One region of the Lysobacter sp. M15 genome, then DNA from elsewhere that is predicted to be linked to it. Evidence: predicted binding sites of a transcription regulator. Region 1 holds the regulator's gene; the other holds the start of a gene.
The links. Region 1 encodes HrcA, which represses chaperone genes, less so after heat shock. Its sites were predicted from a motif close to TTNGCACTCNNNNNNNNNGAGTGCNAA; they were not measured.
Positions count from the first base shown of each region.

Region 2: a site for HrcA is predicted at 5,632-5,658, ahead of groES (co-chaperone GroES). Genes of this name have one in related genera too.

Region 1 covers NZ_JAKPBV010000005.1:286,902-295,506, forward strand. The annotation lists gene MC380_RS04850 (dicarboxylate/amino acid:cation symporter) at 135-1,439, opposite strand; gene dnaJ (molecular chaperone DnaJ) at 1,555-2,679, opposite strand; gene dnaK (molecular chaperone DnaK) at 2,760-4,691, opposite strand; gene grpE (nucleotide exchange factor GrpE) at 4,877-5,368, opposite strand; gene hrcA (heat-inducible transcriptional repressor HrcA) at 5,453-6,535, opposite strand; gene recN (DNA repair protein RecN) at 6,609-8,285, shown strand; gene fur (ferric iron uptake transcriptional regulator) at 8,349-8,605, opposite strand, start outside.
Region 2 covers NZ_JAKPBV010000016.1:65,217-73,821, forward strand. The annotation lists gene MC380_RS17060 (NAD(P)/FAD-dependent oxidoreductase) at 1-1,237, opposite strand, end outside; gene MC380_RS17065 (UDP-N-acetylglucosamine--N-acetylmuramyl-(pentapeptide) pyrophosphoryl-undecaprenol N-acetylglucosamine transferase) at 1,234-2,364, opposite strand; gene MC380_RS17070 (DUF4349 domain-containing protein) at 2,385-3,419, opposite strand; gene groL (chaperonin GroEL) at 3,561-5,201, opposite strand; gene groES (co-chaperone GroES) at 5,298-5,585, opposite strand; gene MC380_RS17085 (helix-turn-helix transcriptional regulator) at 6,110-6,520, shown strand; gene cutA (divalent-cation tolerance protein CutA) at 6,579-6,923, shown strand; gene dsbD (protein-disulfide reductase DsbD) at 6,929-8,605, shown strand, end outside.

The sequences.
Region 1 (8,605 bases):
AGCGGCCAGCCGCCCACAAGGGGCTTACCTGTCTTGCGTAGGAGCGGCGTCAGCCCGAGTTCTTTGGGAGGTTCTAGATATCCGACAACAGCAGGAACTCGCGGCTGACGCCGCTCCTACACGAGGCCGATGCGTCAATCGCCCTGGTCGGGGTCGCGCACGACCTCTGCGCTTTCCGGCAGCGGTCCGGCGGCGAAAGCGGCCCGCATCTGCGCATCGTTGCGCAGGCCCTCCCACTTCGCCACGACCATCGTGGCCACGCCGTTGCCGATGAAATTGGTGATCGCGCGCGCCTCGGACATGAACCGGTCCACGCCCAGCACCAGGGCCACACCTTCTACCGGGACTTTTCCGCCCAGCGCGGCCAGGGTCGCGGCGAGGGTCACGAAACCCGAGCCGGTTACGCCGGCCGCACCCTTCGAGGTCAGCAGCAACACCCCGATCAGGGTCAGCTCCTCGCCCAGGGTGAGGTCCACGCCCACCGCCTGGGCAATGAAGATCGCGGCCATGGTCAGGTAGATGCAGGTTCCGTCCAGGTTGAAGGAGTAACCGGTCGGCACGACCAGGCCCACCACCGCGCGGTCGCAGCCGACGTCCTCCAGACGGTTGAGCAGGCGCGGCAGCGCGGATTCCGAACTCGACGTGCCCAGCACCAGCAGCAGCTCGCCGCGGATGTACTTGATGAATTGCCACAGCGAGAAGCCGGACAGCCGCGCCACCAGTCCGAGCACCACGAACACGAACGCAAAACAGGTCAGGTACACCGAAGCCAGCAGCCAGCCGAGCGAGGCGAGCGAACCCAGGCCGAACTTGCCGATGGTGAAGGCCATCGCACCGAACGCACCGATCGGCGCCAGCCGCATGATCATGCCGACGATGTTGAAGAACACGTGCGACAGGTCTTCGGCGATGTCCAGCATGCGCTGGCCCACCCTGCCCATCTGGGTGAGCGCCACGCCGGTAAGGATGGCCACCAGCAGCACCTGCAGCAGCTTGCCCTCGGTGAACGCGGACAGGAAATCGTGCGGGATGATGTCGAGCAGAAAGGGGATCGTGCCCTGCTCGTGCGCGGCCTGCTGGTACTGGGAGACGCCCGAGGCATCGATCTGCGCCGGATCGATGCCCATGCCGGCGCCGGGCCTGACCAGGTTGGCCACCACCAACCCGATTACCAGGGCCAGGGTGGTGAGCACCTCGAAATAGATCAGCGCCTTGAGCCCGATCTTGCCGACATGTCTCAGGTCCCCGATCTTGGCGATGCCGGCAACAATGGTCAGGAAGATCACGGGGGCGATGATCATCTTCACGAGCTTGATGAAGCCATCGCCCAACGGCTTCATCTGCTGGCCGAGCTCGGGCCGGAACTGGCCCAGCACGATGCCGATCGCGATCGCGATCAGCACCTGGACGTAGAGGTTCTTCCACCAGCCTTTCGCCATGCTGGCGAGGCTAGCATGCGTAGGTCGGGGCTACGTCCCCGACGGATGCGTGGTGCCGCGCGGGGCGTGATGTCTCGTACGCGTAACCGGGAAGCGTCGGCCGCGTAGGGCCGACCTACGACACCATGCGATCCCAGAACCCCTTCACCCCATCGATGAAGGTGCTGGATCGGGGCGAATGGCGACGCGCGCCTTCGCCGCTGAAGGTCGCTTCGAATTTGTCCATCAGATCGCGCTGTTCGGCGGTGAGATTGACCGGGGTTTCCACCACCACCTTGCAGTACAGGTCGCCGGGCGCGCGGCTGCGCACGGACTTGACGCCCTTGTCGCGCAGGCGGAAGACCTTGCCGGTCTGGGTCTCGGCGGGAATGCGGATTTCGGCCTCGCCGCCCAGCGTGGGGACGCGCACCGTATCGCCGAGCGCAGCCTGGGAGATGCGAATCGGCACCTCGCAATGCAGGTCGTCGCCATCGCGCTCGAAGATCTCGTGCGGGCGTACCCGCACTTCCACGTACAGGTCTCCGGGCGGTGAGCCCGCAGGCCCCGCCTCGCCCTCGCCGGCCAGGCGGATGCGGTCTCCGCTGTCCACGCCTGCCGGGATCTTGACCGACAGGATCTTCTCTTCCTCGACCCGGCCGTTGCCGTGGCAGATCTTGCACGGGTTGGCGAAGGTCTTGCCGCGGCCGCCGCAGTGCGGACACGGCTGCTGCATGGTGAAGATGCCGCGCTGCATGCGCACCTGGCCACGGCCGTGGCAGGTGGCGCAGGTGTCGAGCTTGCCGTCTTCCGAACCGGTGCCCTTGCACGGCTCGCAGGCCGCGAGCGTGGGCAGCTCGATGCGCTTCTCGACGCCGGCGACGGCCTCCTCGAGATCGAGCTCCATCACATAGCCCACGTCGGCGCCGCGGCGCGGGCCACGCGAGGCACCGCCACCAAAGATGTTGCCGAAGATGTCGCCGAAGATGTCGCCGACGTCGTGGAAGCCCGGCCCGGCGTTGCCGCCGCCCATCCCGTGCTCGAACGCAGCGTGCCCGTGCTGGTCGTACATGCGGCGCTTGCCGCCGTCGGACAGCACTTCGTAGGCCTCCTTGCACTCCTTGAACTTCTCGAGCGCGTCGGTATCCGCAGAATTGCGGTCCGGGTGGTACTTCATCGCGCAGCGGCGATAGGCCTTCTTCAGCTCATCCTCGCTCGCGTTGCGCGCGACGCCGAGGACTTCGTAGTAATCGCGCTTGCTCATCGCCGCCTGCTCATTTGCAACCTGCCTTCCTCAACACAACGGGCAGGACCTGCCTGCCCGTTGTCAGCTGCCATCGTCGATCAGGCCTGCTTGTCGTCGTCTTTCACTTCGGTGAACTCGGCGTCGACAACGTCCTCGCCCTTGGCGGATGAGGATGCGCCTGCACCACCCTGGCCTTCCGTGCCCGGCTGCTGGGCGGCGGCGGCCGCTGCGAACAGCGCCTGCGCCGCTTCTTCCAGTGCCTTGCTCTTGGCCTCGATCTGGGCCTTGTCGTCGCCCTTCATCGCGGTCTCGACCTCGGCGATCGCGCCCTCGGCGCGCCCGATCAGCTCGCCTCCGACCTTGTCGCCGTTGTCCTTGATCGCGCTGCGGGTCGCATGCACCAGCGCGTCGGCCTGGTTGCGGGCGTTGACCAGCTCATGGAACTTCTTGTCCTCCTCGCGATGGGCCTCGGCGTCCTGCACCATCTTCTGGATCTCGTCGTCCGACAGGCCCGAGCCCGCCTTGATCTCGACCTTCTGTTCCTTTCCGGTCTTCTTGTCCTTGGCAGTGACGTGGACGATGCCATTGGCGTCGATGTCGAAGGAGACCTCGATCTGCGGCATGCCGCGCGGAGCGGAATCGATACCGGTCAGATCGAAGCGGGCCAGCGACTTGTTGTAGCGGGCCTGTTCGCGCTCGCCCTGCAGCACGTGCACGGTTACCGCGGACTGGTTGTCCTCGGCGGTGCTGAAGGTCTGCGAGGCCTTGGTCGGGATGGTGGTGTTCTTGTCGATGATTTTGGTGAACACGCCACCCAGGGTCTCGATGCCCAGGCTCAGCGGGGTCACGTCGAGCAGCAGCACGTCCTTGACGTCGCCCTGCAGCACGCCACCCTGGACCGCGGCGCCCACGGCGACCGCCTCGTCCGGGTTCACGTCCTTGCGCGGCTCCTTGCCGAAGAACTCGGCCACGGCCTGCTGCACCTTGGGCATGCGGGTCTGGCCGCCGACCAGGATCACCTCGCTGATGTCGCTCGAGCGCAGGCCGGCATCGTTCAGCGCCACGCGGCACGGCTCGATGGTCTTCTTCACCAGATCGTCGACCAGCGACTCCAGCTTGGAGCGGGTCAGCTTGATGTTGAGGTGCTTCGGACCCGAGGCATCCGCGGTCACGTACGGCAGGTTGACGTCGGTCTGCTGCGAGCTGGACAGCTCGATCTTGGCGCGCTCGGCCGCATCCTTCAGGCGCTGCAGCGCCAGCGGATCCTTGCGCAGGTCGATGCCCTGCTCCTTCTGGAACTCGTCGACCAGATAGTCGATGACGCGCTTGTCGAAGTCCTCGCCGCCCAGGAACGTGTCGCCGTTGGTGGACAGCACTTCGAACTGCTTCTCGCCGTCGACTTCGGCGATCTCGATGATCGACACGTCGAAGGTGCCGCCGCCCAAGTCGTAGACCGCGATCTTGCGGTCGCCACCGGCCTTGTCCAGGCCGTAGGCGAGTGCCGCGGCGGTGGGCTCGTTGATGATGCGCTTGACGTCGAGTCCGGCGATCTTGCCGGCGTCCTTGGTCGCCTGGCGCTGGCTGTCGTTGAAGTAGGCCGGCACGGTGATGACCGCTTCGGTCACGGTCTCGCCCAGATAGGCCTCGGCGGTCTTCTTCATCTTCTCGAGGATGCGCGCGGAAACTTCCTGCGCGGACAACTTCTTGCCGTCGCTGGTCGCGACCCAGGCATCGCCGTTGTCGTGCTCGACAATCGCATATGGCACCAGGTCCAGGTCCTTCTTGACTTCGGCATCGCTGAACTTGCGCCCGATCAGGCGCTTCACCGCGTAGAACGTGTTCTTGGGATTGGTTACCGCCTGGCGCTTGGCCGAGGCGCCGACCAGGACCTCGCCGTCCTTGGTGTAGGCCACGATCGAAGGCGTGGTGCGGTCGCCTTCGGAATTCTCGATCACGCGGGTCTTGCCGCCCTCCATGATCGCCACGCACGAATTGGTCGTGCCCAGGTCGATGCCGATGATCTTGCCCATGATGCTGCTCCCTCTCGATTGCTTATGTGTGCGGGCGCCGCTGCGCCGATGTGCGGTATTTAGGGGTTCGGGTGGTCGATTCAAGGGCCGGGGCCCAGCCGCGTGCGCCTGTGTCGCAGGACGGCAGGCCTGCCTCGCTCAGGGCAAAAGGCCGCACCTTCGAATCGACACCCGTTCCCGCTGCGCTAGTCCTTTGCCACCACCACCAGCGCCGGACGCAGGAGGCGATCATTCAGCACATAGCCCTTCTGGAAGGTCTGGGCTACCGCGCCAGGTGGGACGCCTTCGGCTTCGACCACGCTCATGGCCTGGTGACGCTCGGGGTCGAAACTGTCGCCGGAAGCCGGGGCGATTTCGCTCAGCCCGTTCTTCTCGGCGATGGTGTGCAGCTGCTTCAGGGTGAGCTCCAGGCCGGCGCGCAGCGGATCGTTCTGGGCGGCGTTCGCCAGCCCGGCTTCCATGCTGTCGAACAGCGGCAACAGCTCGCCCAGCAGGCGCTCGTTGGCGAACCTGCGGGCGTTGTCGACGTCGCGCGCCAGGCGCTTGCGCTGGTTCTCCAGGTCGGCGCGCTCGAGCAGCGATTGCGCCCGGAGCTGCTCGAGCTCGCCCTTCAGCGCCTCGATCTGGTCCTCAAGGCTGTCCTGGGCGGCAGTGGCAGCACCGTCGGTTTGGGGCAAGCCCTCTTCGTCGGCCGCGGGATCGGTCGTGTGGTTCATCGGTCGCGAGCTTCCAGGCGGTCGGTCGGCCGCCCAACCCCGTCCCTATGAGGGCTGCCCTTCCGGATTCAAGGCGCCACCCAGGACATCGGCGGCCGCCTGCACCAGCGGGATGACCCGCTCGTAGGCCATGCGCGTGGGGCCGATCACCCCCAGCACCCCGAGCACCTTGCCGCCCGATGCGTAGGGCGCGGTCACCAGCGACACGCCTTCCAGCGGTGCCAGCCCGGTTTCCTCGCCGATGAAGATCCGCACGCCCGGCGCGCGGATGGTGCGTTCGAGCAGCTGCAGGATCTCGCGCTTGCGGGCGAAGGCCTCGAACAGTTCGCGCAGGCGATCCAGGTCCGAGAGGTCCTGCACCCCGATCAGCCGGTTCTGCCCGGCCAGCAGGATGTCCTCCGCCCCCGTGCTGCCGGCTGCCAGCGCCTGCTCGGCCAGCTCCACGCTGCTTTCCAGCAGCCTGCCCATCTCGTCGCGGGCATTGCGCAGCTCATGCAGCAGGCTGGCGCGGATCTCGGTCAGCGGCCGGCCGGCGAAGTGCTGGTTCAGGTAGTTGGAGACCTTTTCCAGCTCGCCTGCGTCGAACAACCTCCGTGTATGGATGATGCGGTTCTGCACGTCGTTGTCGGCGAACACCAGGATCGCCAGCACGCGTTGTCCATCCAGCGGCACGAAATCGATGTGCCGGAAGGCGAACTGTTCGCGCTTGGGTGCACTGACCACGCCCACGAAATGGGTCATGGCCGAGAGCAGCTCGGAGGCGTTTCCGAGCAACGACTGGGTGCTGGTGCCGCTGGCGATTTCGCTGCGCAGTCGCGCCAGTTCGGTCTCGCGCAGCGGCTTGACCTGCAACAGCGAGTCGACGAACACCCGGTAGCCCTGCACGGTAGGGACGCGCCCGGCCGACGTGTGCGGCGCGCTCAGCAGCCCGATGTCTTCCAGGTCGGCCAGGATGTTGCGGATCGTGGCCGGGCTGACGTCCAGGCCGGCGTGCCGCGCCAGGGTCTGCGACCCGACCGGCTCGCCATCGTGGATGTAGCGGCCGATCAGGGTGCGCAGCAGCTGTCGCGCCCGGGGATCGAGCCGGTCGGGGGCGGTGCCGCTGTCGTCGCGCCTGCTGCGAATCATGGATGGCATATATGCCGACCACGCTGCCGGCGCAAGCCGGCGCCCACCTCGGCTCAGGCACAATTCCAACCGCATGCTGACCCAACTATCCATCCGCGACTTTGCCGTCGTCCGCGCCGCCGAGCTGGAGTTCGGGCCTGGCCTCACGGTGATTTCCGGCGAAACCGGCGCCGGCAAGTCGTTGCTGGTCGATGCGCTGGGGTTCCTGTCCGGCCAGCGTGCCGACAGCGGCATGGTCCGGCACGGGGCGGAGCGCGCCGAGTTGTCCGCGCAGTTCGACCTGATCGACGCGCCGTCGGCTCGCGATTGGCTGAACGAGCAGGACATGCTAGACGACGCCAGCAGCAGGGAGTGCCTGCTGCGCCGCACCCTGCGCGCCGATGGTGGTTCGCGCGCGTGGATCAACGGCCGCCCGGCGACCCTGGCGCAGCTGGCCGCACTGGCTGCATGCCTGGTCGAAATCCATGGGCAGCACGAACATCAGGCATTGCTGTCGAAGGCGGCGCAGCTCGCGCTGCTGGATGATTTCGGCGGCCACGGCGCGGCGCTCGCCGCAGTCCGCGACGCCGCAACGACCTGGAGCGCCCTGCTGCGCGAGCGCGAACACCTGTCCGGCCAGGGCGATGTGAGCGACCGCATCGCCCTGCTCGAACACCAGCTGGGCGAACTCGAACGCGAAACCCTTGAGCCCGATGCCATCGCCGAACTGGTGGCCGCGCATCGCCGCCAGGCGCATGCGGCGGCGTTGATCGCTGCCTGCGAATCCGCAGCCACTGGCCTGGGCGACGACGACGGCTCTGGAATCGGCAGCCTGCTGCAGCGGGTTCGCGGCGACCTGGCCCGGGTCAGCGAACACGAAGCCCGGCTGGGCGAGGTCGAAGCCATGCTCGAAGCTGCGTCGATCCAGCTTGACGAGGCCCTGCTCCTGCTCGAGCGGGTCCGCGACGACCTGGACCTGGACCCTGCCCGCTTCGACGAACTCGATCAGCGCCTGGGCCGCCTGCATGAGCTGGGACGCAAGCACCGCGTCGCGCCCGACGCGCTGGCCGGGATGCGCGACGCCGTCTGTGCAGAGCTCGAAGCCCTGCGCGGCGCGGGCGAGCGCCTGGTGGCGCTCGACGCGGAAATCGACGCCGCTGCGGCGCGCTGGCGCGATGCCGCGCAGGTCCTGACGGACGCCCGGAAACAGACCGCGGCCACCCTGGGACAGCGCACCACGGCCTTGATCGGCGAACTGGGCATGGGTGGCGGACGCTTCGAGATCGCGGTCGAACCCGCCAATCGCGATCGCCCCGACCCGCACGGCGCCGAGCGGGTGGAATTCCTGGTCTCCGCCAATGCCGGCCAGCCCCCGCGCCCGCTGCGCAAGGTCGCTTCTGGCGGCGAACTTTCACGGATCTCCCTCGCGATCGAGGTTGCCGCGCTCGGCCACGACCTGGTCCCGACCATGGTGTTCGACGAAGTCGATTCGGGCATCGGCGGTGCCGTCGCCGAGATCGTCGGCCAGAAGCTGCGCGCCCTGGGCGCGCAGCGGCAGGCGCTGTGCGTGACCCACCTGCCGCAGGTGGCGGCGCAAGGACATGCGCATTACCGGGTGAGCAAAGCCGAAGCCTCCGGCATGACCCAGAGCGCGGTCGTGGTGCTGGATGGCGGTGCCCGCGCCGAGGAACTGGCCAGGATGCTCGGTGGCGTGGAGGTCAGCCGCGAAGCGCGCGCTGCAGCCAGGCGCCTGCTGCAAAACGCACGTTGAGCGCGATGCAGGCGCGCTCCTGCCGATCGGCGCTCTTTCGCGAATGCAACCCCACGCAGCGCCTCAGCGCTTCTTGCGCACGTACAAGACCAGCGAATGGTCTTCGATCTGGTAGCCGTGGCGCGTGGCGATCTCGGCCTGCAGACGCTCGATCTCGTCGCTCTGGAATTCGATCACCTTGCCCGTATCCATGTCGACCATATGGTCGTGGTGCTCGCCGCGGTCCAGCTCGTAGACCGCGTGTCCGCCCTCGAAATTGTGCTTGAGCACCAGGCCGGCCGCCTCGAACTGGGTCAGGACCCGGTATACCGTCGCCAGAC
Region 2 (8,605 bases), on a different contig from region 1:
GTCCGGCCTGGGCGAGGCGCGCATCGACCAGCGTGTCGTCCAGGGTCGAGGAAATCACCACTTCCACGATCGGATTGCGCGCCCATCCAGCGTTGTGCGCCTTCGACTTGGCGTCGAAGTAGGCCTGCTCGAAGTACTGCAGCGAGTGACCGATCAGGATCCCGCTCTGGTGGTGCGGCTGCAGCTGCGTGCCAGGCGCGGCGCTGAAGTCCGGCAGCTCCGACAGCGCCACGTTCATGCGGAACGTGCCCGAGCCGCAGCGGTAGCGTTCGAAGCGCTGGGCGATGTCGTCGTCCAGGTGTTCGCGCGCGATGAGCCTGGTGTAGAGCAGCTTGGGGTTGAGGTTGGAGACCACGGTGTTCGCGCGCAGCTCACGGCCGTCCGCCAGCGCGATGCCCACCGCCTTATCGCCTTCTACGATCACGCGCGCGACCTCGGCATCGGTGTCGATGAGCACGCCGCGCACCTCGCACTCCTTGCGCATCGCCGCGGTGATCGCACCCATGCCGCCGATGGCATGGCCCCAGACACCGGCCTTGCCGTTGACTTCACCAAATACGTGGTGCAGCAGCACATAGGCGCTTCCCGGCGTGTACGGGCTGGCGAAGTTGCCCACCACCGAATCCCAGCCGAGCACCGCCTTGAGCGGTTCGGATTCGAACCAGCTGTCGAGCAGTTCGCCGGCCGACTTGGTGAACAGATCGAGCAGATCGCGGCGGCCGCGCATGTCCAGGTGCTTGAGCTGCTTCGCCGCGGACAGCGACGCCATCCAGTCGGCCAGCACGAAGCGGTCGGACACGTTCGGCGGCGTGCGCTGCATCAGCTCGCGCAATACCACCACGACACGGTCGAGCATCGCGTTGTATTCCGGCAGGCGCTGCGCATCTCGCTGCGACCACTTGGCCACTTCCGCCTGGGTGTGCCCGCCACCCAGCCGGAACGCGCGACCGTCCGGCAACGGCAGGAAGTTCGCATAGGGTCGCTCGACCACGCGCAGCCCGTGCTCGGCCAGGCGCAGCTCGCGGATCACCTTGGGGTTGAGCAGGCTCACCGTGTAGCTGGCGACCGAGTTGCGAAAGCCCGGGTGAAACTCCTCGGTCACCGCGGCGCCACCGACGATGCCGCGCCGTTCCAGCACGCGCACCTTCAACCCGGCGCCTGCCAGGTAGGCCGCGCAGACCAGGCCGTTGTGGCCACCGCCGATGATCAGCACGTCGCTGCTGCGCGTATCGCTCATGGTTCGGGGTTTCCGTTGGGTTCGAGCATGCGTTCCACCAGATCGGCCAGGTTTGCAGCTGCGTTGGGCTTTGCCATCGCCACGGCGGCGGCGGCGGCCTGGGGCAGCGTGTCAGGTGCTGCAAACAGCGACTCGAGCCGGCCACGCAACCATGCATCGGTGAAGTCGCTCTCCGGCGTCCACCAGCCCACGCCGGCCTGCGCCAGGGTCTCGGCGTTGCGGCGCTGTTCCTCGCGCGACCCGCCATGCGGGATCGGCACGAAGATCGCCGGGCGACCGGCGGTGAGCAGGTCGGCCGCGGTACTGGCGCCGGCACGGGTAATGATCAGGTGCGCCTGCGCCAGCTGTGCGCCCATGTCGTCGAAGAACGGACGGATGTCGGCGGCGATACCGCCATCGCGCAGGCGCGCGGCGAGGACATCGGCATCCTCGCCCTTGTACTGGAGCGACAGCTGCAGGCGACGGCGCAGCGCCTTGGGCAAGGCAAGCAGCGCAGGCGGCACGATCTCTCCGAAGATGCGCGCGCTCTGGCTGCCGCCGACCACGAGCAGCCGCAGCGGCGCATCCGCGTCGAAGCGGGGATACGCGGCGCGCGCCTCCAGGATCGACGCCCGCACCGGGTTGCCGGTCACCGTCACGCGAGTCGAATCGAACCCTTCCGTGCCGGCGATGGAGGGAAACGAGGAAGCCACGGCGCCTGCGAAACGCAGCAGCTGCCGGTTGGTCATGCTCAAGCGCGTGGCCTGTTCGTGCAGAAGCAGCGGCAGGCCCAAGCTCCTGCCGGCCAGCGCCGGCGCGAAGCTGGGATAGCCGCCGAATCCGGCTACCAAGGCCACCTTGCGGCGCTTCATGTCGGCGCGCGCCTGCAACAGCGCGCGCAGGATCGTCGCACCGGCGGCTGCCTTGCCCGCCAGTCCGCCGGCCAGGCTGCGTGCCGGCAGGACCACGTGTTCGATGCCCTGCAGTGCCTGCACGTACTGCGCGCCGCGTTGCTCGGTATACAGCACCACGGCGTGGCCACGCGCCATCAGCTCGCGCGCCAGCGCCTCGGCCGGGAACAGATGGCCTCCGGTGCCGCCGGCGGCGAGGGCGATGGTCGGAGCAGGAAGCGGTTTGTCGGTCGGCATCGGCGGATTGTCGCCGATCATCATCCGCCCGGGTCGGCGGTGCGCCTGCTCACTGCCTCGTTGTACCCCGAGCGACGCGCGCGGCGCAGGCGCCCGATGACCCAGGCGATGACCGCCAGCCCGATCCCGAGCGGCCACAGCCGGGTCGCGAACACCGTCGCCGCGAGCAGCGCACGCCAACCCGTGCCGAGCGCTTCGCCCATTTCGGCAAAGAAGCCTGGGCCGCGGTCTCGGAGCAGCGCGGCAGTATCAGGCACCGTGTTTTCGCGTACCTGCGAGGGCTCATGCAGCTCCAGCCGCAGCGTGCTGAAGGCGATCCGGTCTTCCAGCTCGCGCTGCGCGACCGTGGCCTCATCGCGGATCGCAAGCATCTGCTCACGCGCAGCGAGCGCGTCGATCTTTTCTCCGGTCCTGGCCGGCTGCGCGGCCGCGCTGCGGATCGCCTGCTGCAGCTCCTGCGCGCGCGCGAAAGCCAGCTGACGGCGCAGCAGCTCGAACTGCACATCATTGGCTTCGAAGTTGCGCGTATCCAGGAACTGCATCTGCCTGGCGATCACGCGCAGGAACGACTGGGTGCGCTCGCCTGGCACCCGAACCACCAGCGATCCCTGGGTGACGACCTCCGACAACTGCAGGCGCTTGAAATCGCCCAACGGACGTTCAAGCTGGCGGATCGTCTGCGTGCTGATGCTGTTGCGCACCACGAAACCGCCTTCGGCGGCCACAGCATCCTCGATCGCCAGGGTCGAGGCATACACGTCCTGGACCTGGAAGCTGGCATCGGCCGTGCGCACGAAGCGCCGCTGCGGACCGGTCGCGGTATTGGCGCTGGATGCGAGCTGGTCGGCGGCCACTCCCGGCTGCTGCACCTGGGCCACGGCCTTGGCTTCCTCCGCGGCGGCGGTGGCATGCGCAGAGCCCGCCTGGGCACGGCCGGCCGCGGGCATCGCCGCATCGGCGGCAACGGAAGACTCGGTTTGAGGCTGGTCGCTGCAGGCTAACAACGCGGCCAGCAAAGCTGCGGCCAGGAATACACGGGGATCGAGCCGGGCCATGCCACGTTCTCCTTGTGAAGGTGCTCCATCAACGCATCGCCGCAGCCGGCGGGGTTAGGGGGCGCCGTGGGCCGGCCCCAAAAAGGAAGGCCCGCTTGCGCGGGCCTTCCGGTGTTGCGATTGCGGCGTCGACGATCCGGATCAGAAATCCATGCCGCCCATGCCACCCATGCCGCCGCCCTGTGGCATCGCCGGCTCTTCCTTCTTCGGCGCATCGGCCACCATGGCCTCGGTGGTGATCATCAGCCCGGCGATCGAGGCTGCGTTCTGCAGTGCCGAACGCGTGACCTTGGTCGGATCCAGGATGCCGAACGCGATCATGTCGCCGTATTCGCCGGTCTGGGCGTTGTAGCCGAAGTTGTCCTTGCCGTCCTTGACCTTGTTGAGGACGACCGAAGGCTCCTCACCGGCGTTGGTGACGATCTCGCGCAGCGGCGCTTCCATCGCGCGCAGGGCGATGGCGATGCCGTGGTTCTGGTCTTCGTTGGCGCCCTTGAGCTCGCCGATGGCCTGCAGCGCGCGCACCAGCGCAACGCCGCCGCCCGGCACCACGCCTTCTTCCACCGCCGCACGCGTGGCGTGCAGGGCGTCTTCGACGCGCGCCTTCTTTTCCTTCATCTCGATCTCGGTCGAGGCACCGACCTTGATCACCGCCACGCCGCCGGCCAGCTTGGCCACGCGTTCCTGCAGCTTCTCGCGGTCGTAATCGGAAGAGGTCTCCTCGATCTGCGCCTTGATCTGCTTGATCCGGCCTTCGATGCCCGAGCTCTCGCCGGCGCCGTCGATGATGGTGGTGTTTTCCTTGCTGATCTGCACCTTCTTGGCGCGGCCCAGATCCTTGATCGTGGCCTTCTCCAGGGTCAGGCCCACTTCCTCGGAGATCACGGTGCCGCCGGTCAGGATCGCCATGTCCTCGAGCATCGCCTTGCGACGATCGCCGAAGCCCGGCGCCTTGACCGCGCATACCTTGACGATGCCGCGGATGGTGTTGACCACCAGGGTCGCCAGCGCCTCGCCTTCCACTTCCTCGGCGACGATCAGCAGCGGCTTGCCCGACTTGGCCACGCCTTCCAGCACCGGCAGCAGGTCGCGCACGTTCGAGATCTTCTTGTCGTGCAGCAGGATGAAGGGATCATCCAGCTCGGCCGACATCGACTGCTGGTTGTTGATGAAGTACGGCGACAGGTAGCCGCGGTCGAACTGCATGCCCTCGACCACATCCAGCTCGTTCTCCAGGCCCGAACCTTCCTCGACCGTGATCACGCCTTCCTTGCCGACCTTCTTCATCGCGTCGGCGATGATCGTGCCGATCGACTCGTCGCTGTTGGCCGAGATGGTGCCGACCTGGGCGATCGCCTTGTCGTCGGCGGTTGGCTTGCTGATCTTCTTGAGCTGCTCGACGGCGGCGATCACCGCCTTGTCGATGCCGCGCTTGAGGTCCATCGGGTTCATGCCCGCGGCCACGCCCTTCATGCCTTCGCGGATCAGTGCGGCGGCCAGCACGGTGGCGGTGGTGGTGCCGTCACCGGCGTTGTCGGAAGTCTTGGACGCGACTTCCTTCACCATCTGCGCGCCCATGTTCTCGAACTTGTCGGCCAGCTCGATTTCCTTGGCGACGGAGACGCCGTCCTTGGTGATCGTCGGCGCGCCATAGCTCTTCTCGAGCACGACGTTGCGGCCCTTCGGGCCGAGGGTGGCCTTGACGGCATTGGCGAGGATGTTGACGCCGCGCAGCATGCGCGCGCGGGAGTCTTCGCCGAAACGGATTTCTTTGGCAGCCATTGTTGCTAACTCCGAAGTTGTGATTCGTAGGGCGGGTTTCGACCCGCCGTCAGGAAAAGGAGATTGCGAAACGGCGGGCTTGGGCCCGCCCTACGCTCAGCCGACGATGGCGAGGATGTCGTCCTCGCGCACGATCTTGTATTCGACGCCGTCGAGCTTGTAAGCGCTGCCCGAGTACTGGCCGTAGATCACCTTGTCGCCGACCTTGACCTTCGGCGCGCGCACGCTGCCGTTGTCCAGGGCCTTGCCCTCGCCCACCGCGAGCACTTCGCCCTTGGTCGGCTTTTCCTTGGCGTTGTCGGGGATGACGATGCCGCCGGCGGTGACTTCGTCGGCTTCGATGGGCTTGACGACCACGCGGTCGTAGAGCGGCTTGAGATTCATGGCACCCTCTGCAAGTGATTGATTGGACAAAAGAAGAAGCGGAATTTTAGCAGCCGCACAGGGCGACTGCCAGAATTGCCGACACAAAGAACCCGCTAGGCGGGACGCGACTGCATATGGGGCTGCGGTCCTGGCCTTCAAGGGCCGAAATGAAAAAAGCGCGCATGGGGTCCATGCGCGCTTGGGAGATAACGCCTGTTCCTGGCCCGGCTGTCCTGGCCGTGTCCCCCCGAGACCCGACTCCTGTCGAAACCGGTCTCCAACCGGTGTGGATGCAGCATCGCCCGTGCCAATACCAAAGCGAAAGCTGGGGCAGACCCTAGGCAGCGCCTGCTAATGGTGGCCGGGGACCCCGATCGGCCCGATTGCATACCCGCATCGGATCAATACGCCCCTTGGTGACCGAAAGTAGACAATTTGTGCCTACTGTTGCTCACATAGTGACCATCGCTATCATTTGCGGCTAACCGGTCGCGCACGCGTTGTTTACTGTGGCTGCCATGACATTTGGCCAGGGAGTTGGCATGAGCTTGCAAGCCCGGATCCGGATGGCCCGCCGCCATGCGGGCCTGACCCAGACCGCTTTGGCGCTGGCCGTGGGGGTCCAGCGCAGTGCGGTCAGTCACTGGGAGTCACCACAGGGCAAGAATCCACGGATGGCGCATCTGCGTGAAATCGCCACCACCACCGGAACCCAGTTCGAATGGCTGGCCACAGGGCGCGGCCCGATGACCCTGGGCCCCGAAGTCGCGCAGTACTCGGTCGCGGCCGCGGATGCCCTGCTGGTCGACGATCCACTGGAAATGCGCCTGCTGCTGGCGTTTCGCGACGCGCCCAGCCGCGGCCGCATGGCGCTGGTGGAACTGGTGGAAGAGCTGGCGCATCAGCGCCTGGGCCGGAGTCGCGCCGCCAGGACCTCCAAGCCGTCGTCCTAGTGCCGCCGCCGGCCGCGCCCGGTGCTCGGCTACCCTAGCGGGCCCTCGATGCCCGGATCTGCCCGTGCCGGCCCTGCTCTGCCTCAGCACCTGCCCCGACGAAGCTACCGCCCGGCATATCGCCGACACGCTGGTAGGCGAGCAGCTGGCCGCCTGCGTGAACCTGCTGCCTGGCGTGCAATCGGTGTACCGGTGGCAGGGAAAGGTCGAGCGCGCCGGCGAAGTGCTCATCCTGGTCAAGACGACCCAACAGCGGTTCGCTAAGCTGCGCGAACGCCTCGTCGCGCTGCATCCGTACGAACTGCCGGAACTGATCGCGGTCGAAATCGCCGACGGATTGCCTGCCTATCTGGACTGGATCGCCGCGGAATCCGCGGCCGGATCCGGATCCCTCTCGAACTGAACACCATGTCCCTGTCGTTGCGCGCCCTGACTTCGTTGCTGTTGCTGCTGTTCGCCGTTCCGGCGCTGGCGATCGACGAGGACGATCTGCTGCCGGTGGACGAGGCCTTTGCGCTGAGTGCGCGCGCCATCGGCCCGGACCGGATCGCCCTGGACTGGACCATCGCCGAGGGGTACTACCTGTACCGACACCGGATCTCGGCGGTCCCCGCCGACGCCACCGGCCAGGCCGCGGCAATTGCCCTGCCGCGCGGCGAGGCGCACACCGATGAATTCTTCGGTCGCGTCGAAACCTTTCGCGGTGCGGTGCGCGGCACGCTCGAGCAGGTCGTGGCACCAGCGGGCAGCATCGCCCTCAAGGTCAAGTACCAGGGCTGCGCCGACCTGGGCATCTGTTATCCGCCGCAGACGCGCACCGTGACCGTGGCGCTGCCCGCGCCTTCGCAGCCGTCAAACACGGGACTGGCCTCGTTGGGCCGTGCGCTCACAGGCCAGGGCGCGGCGCCTGCTCCCGGGGTGGCCGCAACAGGCACAGACGCCATGCCGCTACCGCCCGAGCAGGCGTTTGGCTTCGAAGCGATCGCCGGCGATGGCAACACCCTGCTGCTGCGCTTCACGCCAGCGAAGGGCTACTACCTGTATCGCGATCGCAGCAGCTTCCGGCTGGAGGGCGCCGACGGCATCGCCACCGCCGGGCCCGGCTGGCCGCGGGGGGTGAGCTATCACGACGAGTATTTCGGCAACGTCATCGTCTACTTCGACCAGATCGACGTGCCGTTGCCGCTGCTGCGCGAACGCACCGACGCGGCCAAGGCGGTCCTGGTCGCAACGTTCCAGGGCTGTCAGACCGGTGGAATCTGCTATCCGCCGATGACGCGGCGGGTGGCGGTGTCGATTCCCGCCGGCAAGCTCCGATCCGAAGCCCCGATAGGAGCGACGTCAGTCGCGAGCCCTTCCCCCAAAGGCCCCAACGATGCCAACGCAGAAGTCCCCACGGTGGGAGATCAACAGGTCGCGGCTGACGTCGCTCCTACGAAAGGCGTCGCTTCCAGGGAAGGCGTCGCTCCTGCGATAGGCGTTGCTCCCACGCAAGGCGAGCCGGTGCAGGCCGAGGACCAGCGCCTGGCGGGCGCGCTGTCCGGATCCAATCGCTGGTTCGCGCTGCTCGGCTTCCTCGGGGCCGGCCTGCTGCTGGCGTTCACCCCGTGCGTGCTGCCGATGATCCCGATCCTGTCGGGCCTGATCGCAGGACGCGGCGAGCGCATCGGCGCCCTGCGCGCGTTCTGGCTGTCGCTGGTCTACGTGCTCGCCAGCGCGGTGGTGTTCACCATTGCCGGGGTGATCGCCGGGCTGGCCGGCGCCAACCTGCAGGTCGCGTTCCAGACCCCCTGGGTACTGGTGCTGTTCGCGGCGCTGTTCGTGGCGCTGTCGCTGTCGATGTTCGGCCTGTACGAATTGCAGCTGCCCGCCAGCTGGCGCTCGAAGCTGGGTGCGCTGAGCGACCACCAGCGTGGCGGCTCCTGGATGGGCGTGGCCGCGATGGGCGCACTGTCGGCGCTGATCGTCGGGCCCTGCGTGGCCCCGCCGCTGGCCGCGGCCGTGCTGTATATCGGCCAGACCCGCGACCCGGTGTTCGGCGGCGCGGCGTTGTTCATGCTCGCGCTGGGCATGGGCGCCCCGCTG